Regions from separate parts of the Mesorhizobium maamorense genome, predicted to be linked through region 2. Evidence: predicted binding sites of a transcription regulator. Region 2 holds the regulator's gene; each other region holds the start of a gene.
What was found. Region 2 encodes PhoB, which activates phosphate uptake and scavenging genes when phosphate is short. Its sites were predicted from a motif close to TGTCATNNANCTGTCAT; they were not measured.

Region 1: the regulator PhoB is predicted to act here: its motif matches at 1,325-1,341, upstream of ACIU1A_RS14400 (esterase-like activity of phytase family protein).
Region 3: the regulator PhoB is predicted to act here: its motif matches at 1,335-1,351, upstream of ACIU1A_RS28280 (PhoX family protein).
Region 4: the regulator PhoB is predicted to act here: its motif matches at 838-854, upstream of ACIU1A_RS29555 (DUF1045 domain-containing protein).

What each region holds. Positions count from the first base shown of each region.
Region 1 covers NZ_CP173356.1:2,826,353-2,828,553, forward strand. The annotation lists gene ACIU1A_RS14395 (FAD-dependent oxidoreductase) at 1-1,150, opposite strand, end outside; gene ACIU1A_RS14400 (esterase-like activity of phytase family protein) at 1,460-2,201, shown strand, end outside.
Region 2 covers NZ_CP173356.1:5,042,530-5,044,730, forward strand. The annotation lists gene ACIU1A_RS25175 (ROK family protein) at 1-482, shown strand, start outside; gene phoB (phosphate regulon transcriptional regulator PhoB) at 490-1,179, opposite strand; gene phoU (phosphate signaling complex protein PhoU) at 1,199-1,906, opposite strand; gene pstB (phosphate ABC transporter ATP-binding protein PstB) at 1,932-2,201, opposite strand, start outside.
Region 3 covers NZ_CP173356.1:5,641,725-5,643,925, reverse strand. The annotation lists gene ACIU1A_RS28280 (PhoX family protein) at 1-1,273, opposite strand, end outside; gene ACIU1A_RS28275 (hypothetical protein) at 1,605-2,075, shown strand.
Region 4 covers NZ_CP173356.1:5,904,707-5,906,907, reverse strand. The annotation lists gene iolB (5-deoxy-glucuronate isomerase) at 1-741, shown strand, start outside; gene ACIU1A_RS29555 (DUF1045 domain-containing protein) at 893-1,600, shown strand; gene ACIU1A_RS29550 (alpha-D-ribose 1-methylphosphonate 5-triphosphate diphosphatase) at 1,643-2,201, shown strand, end outside.

The DNA of each region.
Region 1 (2,201 bases), 2.2 Mb from region 2:
CGTAGCGGGCGATGTCCATGCCGAAAATGTCGGCCTGCGGCTCGCCGTAAATCATCCACTCGGCCAGCGACTTGCCGACGCCGCCGCCCTGGCTGAAGCCGGCCATGACGCCGCAGGCGACCCAGTAATTCTTCAGGCCGCGCACCGGCCCGACGATCGGATTGCCGTCCGGGGTGAAGGTGAAGGCGCCGTTGACCCATTTGCGGATGCCTGCCGTCGCCAGGCAAGGGAAGCGCTCATGCGCCTTGGCAAGTTCCGGGCCGATGCGGTCGATGTCTTCGGGGATAAGCTCGATGCCGTAATCCCACGGCGCGCCGTCCATGTTCCAGTGCTTCGGGTTCTGCTCGTAGACGCCAAGCAGCACGCCCTTGCGCTCCTGCCGCAGATAGGAAAAGCCGTCGAGATCGACGGCCAGGCCGAGCTCCTTGTCGAGGGCAGCGACTTCCGGAATGTCATCGGTGACGAAATAATGGTGCTCCATCGGCGTCACCGGCAGCTCAACCCCGGCCATGCGGCCGAGTTGCTTGGCCCACAACCCGCCGGCATTCACGACATGCTCGGCGGTGATGGTGCGTTGCTCTGTGACGACATCCCAATGGCCGTCGGCGCGCGCCTTCAGCTCGACCACGCGGTTGCGCAGGATCACGTCGGCGCCGCGCTTCTTGGCGGCACCGACATACGCATGCGTCGTGCCGTAAGGGTCGAGATGGCCCTCGTTGGAATCGTAGAGGCCGCCAAGCACGCCGGTGACGTCGACGATCGGGCAGATTGCCTTGATCTCGTCAGGCGTCACCAGCCGGGCGGTCTCGATGCCGACCGACTGGAATACCGCCCAGGCCGATTTCAGCCACTCCCAGCGCGCCGGATCGCTGGCGATGTTGACGCCGCCGGTCATGTGCAGGCCGACGTCCTGGCCGGATTCGGCCTCGATCTCGCGGTAAAGGTTGATGGTGTAATCCTGCAGCGCGGCGACATTGGGATCGGCGTTGAGCGCGTGGAACCCTGCCGCCGCATGCCAGGTGGAGCCCGCCGTCAATTCGGCGCGCTCGATCAGCGCCACATCCGACCAGCCGAACCGCGCCAGGTGAAAGTGCACCGAAGCGCCCACCACTCCTCCCCCGATGACGACTGCGCGGTAGTGAGACTTCAAGGCTTCCCTCCCCGGACTTTCCGAAACCGGCACCATACACGTACTGTACATAAGTGTCTAGTACTGCGAACAGCTCCTGGACGCTGTCGAACCTGTGTTGGAACGATCGATTTTCCGGCGCGGCCGCACTTCCCCAGCAGCGTCGCGGCGGGCCGACGCGAATGCGTCACCAACTGTCATGCAAGCATCATGTTCGCGCCTTAGACCGCTTGCCGAGGGCACAAGCGGCCCTCCAGGGCGGCAGCCTCGCCGCCGCCAGGCAACCTCAGAATTCCGCCGTCCCGGCGCTTTGTCATCAAGGGGATATCCATGACGCATTTACGCTCATTGTCGTTGCGGCTGCTGGCCGCCGCGCTGGCGGCCTCGGCCGTTTCGCTGCCTGCCTTCGCCGACAGCTCGGCCAGCGTCGGCGGCGCCAGTTTCGTCAACAAGGGGCTGGTGGGGGTTGGCCGCATCCCGGCCGGCCAGCGCGACAGGTTCGGCGAGAACTTCGGCTCCGGCTCCGGCATGTCGATCGACACCGCGGGCTGGACGCATGATGCCGGCACCTACAGAGGCTCGCTGTGGCTGCTGCCCGACCGCGGTTATAACGTCGTCGGTACCACCGACTACCGGCCGCGCCTCAACACGATCAACATCGAGTTCGCCCCGGTGGCACCAGGTGCCGCGCCCGCGGCCGGCCAGGAGCAGACCGGCGTCAAGGCGACGCTCGCCGACACCATGCTCCTGACCGACGACAAGGGTGCCGACGCCACCGGTCTCGACCCGCTGAACGGCGTGCGTCCCGCCGCCGGCGACATGCCTGTCCTGCCGCAGGCCGACAATGGCAAGCTCGCGCTCGACAACGAGGCGATCGTGCGGCTGCCCGACGGCACCATGCTCGTCTCCGACGAATACGGTCCCGACATCTACCGCTTCTCCGCCGACGGCCGTCTGATGTCGGCGACCCAGCCTCCGGCCGCGCTCGTGCCGATGCGCCACGGCACGGCCAATTTTGCTTCCGACAATCCGGCCCCAGGTGCTGCCGAACCCGACCCAAAGGATCCCGAAA
Region 2 (2,201 bases):
GGGCGCTCTGCCGCTGCGGGCGGCGCGGCTGCGTCGAGGCCTATGCCGGCAACTATGCCATCTGGCGCAACGCGAGGCAGCTTGGCGAGGACACCGAGCCCGTCGACGTCAGCGACGCCGACATGCGCACCCTGGCGGCCTCGGCGCGCGAAAAGGACGGGCCGGAGCGCGAAGCCTACCGCAAGGCCGGCGAGGCGCTGGGTTACGGCCTTGGCAGCCTGTTTGCGCTGATCGATCCGGCGCCGGTCGCCATGGTCGGCGTCAGCGCCGCCGCCTTCGACCTGATCGAGCCGGCTCTGCGCGAGGCCATTGCCCAGACCGCCGGCGGCCAGCACTCGAAATCGATTTCCTTCGACACCGAGCCGAACGAACTGCCGCTGATCCGCGAGGGCTGCGCCATGCGCGCGCTAACCTTCGTCGACCAGGAAATTTTCGCGCCGGGGGCACAGGCGAAATCAGGCATAGGCGAGAACGTTGCGTGACATATCCCTAGTCTTCGCGGATCGCGTACCCCGCGCCCCGAATGGTGCGGATCACGTCAGGCATGCGGCCGTTGTTGACCGCCTTGCGCAGCCGGCCGACATGCACGTCCACGGTGCGCTCGTCGATATAGATCGTTTCGCCCCAGACATTGTCGAGCAGCTGACTGCGCGAGAACACGCGGCCCGGATGTCGCATCATGAATTCGAGCAGGCGGAACTCGGTCGGCCCGAGCCGGATCTCGCTTTTCTTGCGGTAGACCCGGTGCGATTCACGGTCGAGCACGATGTCGCCAACCTTGAGCACGCTGGACAGAACTTCGGGCTTGGCGCGGCGCAGCAGCGCCTTGACGCGTGCCATGAATTCCGGCGTTGAGAACGGCTTGACCAGATAGTCGTCGGCGCCGGTGGAGAGACCGCGCACCCGGTCGCTTTCCTCGCCGCGCGCCGTCAGCATGATGATCGGCAGCCGCTCGGTCTCGGGCCGCATCCGGAGACGGCGGCAGAGCTCGATGCCGGACACCGCCGGCACCATCCAGTCGAGCACAAGAAGGTCAGGGACATTCTCCTGCAAGCGGATCTCGGCTTCGTCGCCGCGCGTCACCACCTCTACCTGATAACCCTCCGATTCCAGATTGTAACGGAGCAGCACACCCAGCGGCTCCTCGTCCTCCACCACCATGATGCGTGGCGCGATCATCGACTGGTCACCCCTGCCGTCAAGCCGCTGGCGCCGACATCGCCGTCTCGTCCTGCTTCGGGCGATTGGCGGGCAATTGCGTGCCGGTCAGCACATAATAGGCATTTTCGGCAATGTTGGTCACGTGATCGCCGATGCGCTCGAGATTCTTGGCGCAGAACAAAAGATGCGTGCAGGCGGTGATGTTGCGCGGATCCTCCATCATGTAGGTCAGCAGCTCGCGGAAGACCGACGTGTATTTGACGTCGATGCGTTCATCGTCGGCGCGCAGCTTCGCAAGTGCCGCGGCATCGCGCGCCGCATACTCCTCGATCACGCCTTGCACCTGGATCAGCACAAGCTGCGCCATGGCGTCGATGGAGTGCGACAGGTCGCGCGGCGTGGCGGCAAGGCCGACGGTGCCGACGCGCTTGGCGATGTTCTTGGCGAGATCGCCGATGCGTTCGAGATCGCCGCCCATGCGGATCGAGCCGACGACATGGCGCAGATCGTCCGCCATGGGCTGCCGCTTGGCGATCAGGGTGATGGCGCGGTCGTCGAGTTCGCGCTGGCGCGCATCCATGATCGCGTCGTCGGAGACGACGCGCTGGGCGAGCGCGTTGTCGGAATTCAGGAGCGCCTTGGTCGCGCCGCCGACCATCGATGAGGCGAGATCGCCCATGTCGCGGATCAGCCTGCTGATCTGTCCGAGATCTTCGTCAAAGGCTGCGACTGTGTGTTCGGCCATGATCTTGGTCCTCGTATGCCTGGGATCAGCCGAAGCGGCCGGTGATATAGTCCTGCGTGCGCTTCTCGCGGGGCGACGTGAAGATCTTCTCGGTGCGGTCGAACTCGACCAGCTCGCCCAGATACATGAAGGCGGTCTGCTTCGACACGCGCGCCGCCTGCTGCATGTTGTGGGTGACGATGACGATCGTATAATCGGCCTGCAACTCGTCGATCAGCTCCTCGATCTTGGCGGTCGACAGCGGATCGAGCGCCGAGGCAGGCTCGTCGAGCAGGATGACCTCCGGCTTCACCGC
Region 3 (2,201 bases), 600 kb from region 2:
GCGGGCCCTGGCCGAAGACGATCGGCAGCCATTCCACCGTACCGTCCGCGGCGAATTTGGCGACATGCAGCGTGCCGTCGTCGAGCAGGTTCATGTTGGCGGCGCGGTCGTCCGGATCGAAACGGCCCGCGGTGACGAATTTGTAGACGTACTCGAAGCGCTCGTCGTCGCCGAGATAGAAGACGACGCGGCCATCCTTGGCGACGATCGATTCGGCGCCTTCATGCTTGAAGCGGCCCATTGCGGTGCGCTTCCTCGGCGTGGATGTCGGATCGTTGACGTCGACCTCGACGATCCAGCCGAAACGGTTGGGCTCGTTCGGCTCCTTGGCGAGGTCGAAACGATCGTAATGCGCGCCCCATTCATAGGCGCCTTCCGGAATGCCGAGGCGCTTGTAGTTGGCGGCTTCCTTATGGCCTGCCGGCAGTTCACCGGAGAAATAGCCGTGGATGTTCTCCTCGGCCATGACATAGGTGCCCCAAGGCGTGACGCCGCCGGCGCAGTTGTTGAATGTGCCGATGACCTTGGTGCCGGAGGGGTCGGCATTGGTCTTGGCGCGGCCATGGCCGGCGACCGGGCCCGACAGCGCCATTTCGGTGTTGGAGGTGATGCGGCGGTTCAACTTGCCGTCGCGCACCACCTGCCACTTGCCGCCTTCCTTGCGGATCTCGACGATGGTGCCGCCATGCGCCGCCATCTCGACATCGACCTGCTCCTTCGAGAGCGGCGCGAGTTCGGCCGCCTTCTTGCCATCCTTCTCGACGATCTTGACGATGCCCGGGAACATCAGATGCGGATTGGTGTATTCGTGGTTGACGACCAGCAGGCCATGATCGGCGGAGCCATCGATCCCGATATAGCCGACATAGTCATTGTTGTAGCCGAATTGTCTTGCCTGGGCATCAGCCGACTGCCTGACCGGGTCGAACTCCGGCGAATCGGCAAACAGCGGATCGCCCCAGCGCAACAGCACGTCGGCATCGTAGCCCGGCGCGACATGGTGCTTGTCGTCGATACCGGCTTCGAGTTCGTCGAACGAGAAAGCCGAACCCTCGGCGGCACGCGCATCGTCGGCGGCCACGAGCGCCAGCGGGCTGACGGTGGCGGCGATGGCCGAGACGGCCAGCGAGCCCTTGAGGAAGGCGCGGCGGGAGAACCGCTCGGCAATGATTTCGCCCATGGTGCTGTTTTCGGTGGGGTTGGTCGCCGGACCGTCGTTTTCCTCAAGCAGGCTGGTGCGGAATCGGGCGTCGGGCGAGCGATGGTCGGTCATGGTCTGCCTCTGGCTGGATGGCTGGAACGTGTCACGCGTTTCGACCCCTTATAGACGATCGGTCACACTTTCGTGACATTCGTGCACCCGCCAGCTTGACCGCGAACCTCGCGCCACATCCGGTTTGAAACTCGGACCAAGGTCCTAAACCGATCGGGGCGAAGGTCCGGATTGCCGCGGCATCGGTCGTGGGCCACTTACACGAACACGCCATGTCGCCGATGGTCGCGTACCTGCACGAGATGGCCTCTGAATTTTGCCGGTCCGATCAAGTGAGGGACTGATGCGCAGCTCGATCATGGCTCATTGTTGCTGGCTGGCCCTGAGAGCAGTGCCGGCACTGGCGCTGACCATAGCCCCCTATCACCTCGATTTTCACGGTTCCGCCGCAGGCATTGTCGCGTCCAGCGCCCAAGCCAAGCCTGGTGGGAACAGCGGCAATGGCGGTGGTGGCGGCAATGGCGGCAATGGCGGCAATGGAAATAACGGCGGCGGCAACAATGGCAACGCCGGAGGCAACAATGGCAACGCCGGAGGCAACAATGGCAACGCTGGCGGCAACGGGAACAATGGCGGCGGCAACAGTGGCAAGGGGAAGGGTGCCAACAGCTCCGGCAAGCATGTGAACGCAACAACCGGCGATCGTGTCGAAATAGACGACAACAAGATCGTGGTGCAGCACCCTAACGGCTTCGGGGAAGAGATCGAGAAGGGTCGCTTCAAAATGACCGACGCTCTGGGCCGCACGATCGTCGAGCGCCCTGCGACGGCGGCGGATATAAGCCGCCTCAAGGGGTTGTAGAGCGGGCAATAGGCATCGCCCGCTTTACGTGTCACCTCCGCCGCCCCCCGGCGGAGGTGACCTTGTCGCTCCGGCCCCGTATAGGGGCCGTCTTTTTTTGCCCTGGAGCGTCCGCTGCACCGCGCT
Region 4 (2,201 bases), 860 kb from region 2:
TGGACCTATGTCGGGTTCGACCTGCACCGGCTGGAACCGGGCGAAACGGCTTCGGGAACAACGGACGATCGCGAAGTCTGCCTGGTGTTCGTCACCGGCAAGGGCACGGTCACGGCCGGCGGCAAGGATCTCGGCCTGCTTGGCCAGCGCATGTCGCCCTTCGAAGGCAAACCATGGTCGGTCTATGTGCCGCAGGGATCGGACTGGTCGGTGACGGCTGATAGCGGACTGGAACTGGCGGTCTGCTCGGCGCCGGGATTGAGCGGCGGCCTGCCGGTTCGCGTCATCGGGCCTGACGACCTCGGCCAGGAGGTGCGCGGCAAGGGCACCAATACGCGCTACGTCACCAACATCCTGCCCGAGGGCAAGCCGGCCGATTCGCTGCTGGTGGTCGAGGTCATCACGCCCGGCGGCCATACGTCGAGCTATCCGCCGCACAAGCACGACCAGGACAATCTGCCTAACGAATCCTATCTCGAGGAAACCTATTATCACCGCCTCAACCCGCCGCAGGGCTTTGCTTTCCAGCGGGTCTATACCGACGCCGACAAGGACGGCTCCCGCGCGCTGGACGAGGCGATGGCGATCGAGGACGGCGACGTCGTGCTGGTGCCCAAGGGCTATCACCCCTGCGCGGCTTGCCATGGCTACGACCTCTACTATCTCAACGTCATGGCCGGCCCGAAGCGGACGTGGAAATTCCACAATGCGCCCGAGCACGAATGGCTGATGAAGGCCTGACCGTTGCGCGTTCACGGCTGAACCTGTTGGTCCAGATCAGAAAAATCGTCGGCTAAGGACCGGCGGGGTCGATTTGCCTTCGAAAACCCTTCAAAGCTTCGTCAATCCGTCATGGAAATCACCTATGGCAACGGGCTGACGAGGATTTTCGATGCGCTACGCCATCTACTTCACCCCCCGGCAGGACGAAAAATTGGCACGGATCGCCGCCAACTGGCTGGGCCGTGACCCCTTCGGCGCCACGACGCGACCGGCGGAGGCGGTGGGCGAATTGTCGGCGGCGGAAGTCGCCTTCCACACCGCATCGGCACGGCGCTATGGTTTTCATGCGACGCTGAAAGCCCCTTTCCGGTTAGCGGCCAACGAAACCGAAGCCTCGTTGCGCACAGCGCTCGACGCCTTTGCCGAGGCGACGCCGGTTGTGATGATCCCGCGTCTCGTCGTCAGCCAGATCGACGGTTTCTTCGCACTGGTGCCGGAGGCGCCATTGCCTCCGCTCAGTCGCTTCGCCGATGACGTGGTGCGCGATTTCGACCGCTTTCGCGCGCCGTTGACGGAGGCCGAGATCGAGCGGCGCAGCCCGGACTCGCTGAAGCCGGGCGAATTCCGCAATCTCTGCCAATGGGGCTATCCTTACGTCTTCGAGAGCTTCCGCTTTCACATGACGCTGTCCGGCAGGGCCGGGCCACAGGATAGCCCTCGTCTTCGCCTGGCAATCGAGGGCCTGTTCGCCGAGGTGCTGCGCCAGCCGGTTCCGGTGGACGCACTGACGTTGTTCATCGAGCCCGAACCCGGCGCCCCGTTCATGGTGCTTTCCCAACACGCGCTCGGGCGCCGTCCGGCCAGAAAAACCGCCTGAAGCAACAAGCCGTAAAGGCCAAAAAACCAAGGACTGCCTGAAATGACCGCCGAGACCATTCTGAGCAACGCCCGCATCGTTCTTGCCGACGAGATCATCGACGGCTCGCTCGTGATGCGTGACGGTCTGATCGCCGACATATCCGCCGGCGCCGTCCGAGCCGGCGAGGACATGGCTGGCGATTTCATCATTCCGGGGCTGGTCGAGCTGCACACCGATCATCTCGAAGGCCATTATGCGCCGCGGCCGAAGGTGCGGTGGAACCCGATTGCCGCCGTGCTCGCCCATGACGCGCAAGTGGCGACGGCAGGCATTACCACCGTGCTCGATGCCTTGCGTGTCGGCATGGACGAGGATGCCGATCTCAACGCCGCCGACATCCGCAAGCTCGCCGATGCGATCGAGGACAGCGTGCGGATGGATCGGTTGCGGGCCGATCATTTCATCCATCTGCGCTGCGAGGTCTCGGCGCCGGATTGCCCCAGGGCCTTCGCCAATTTCGAGACGGACGAACGGGTGAAGCTCGCCTCGCTGATGGACCATGCGCCAGGCCAGCGCCAGTTCGTCAACCTCGAAACCTACGCCTACTACTATCAGCGCA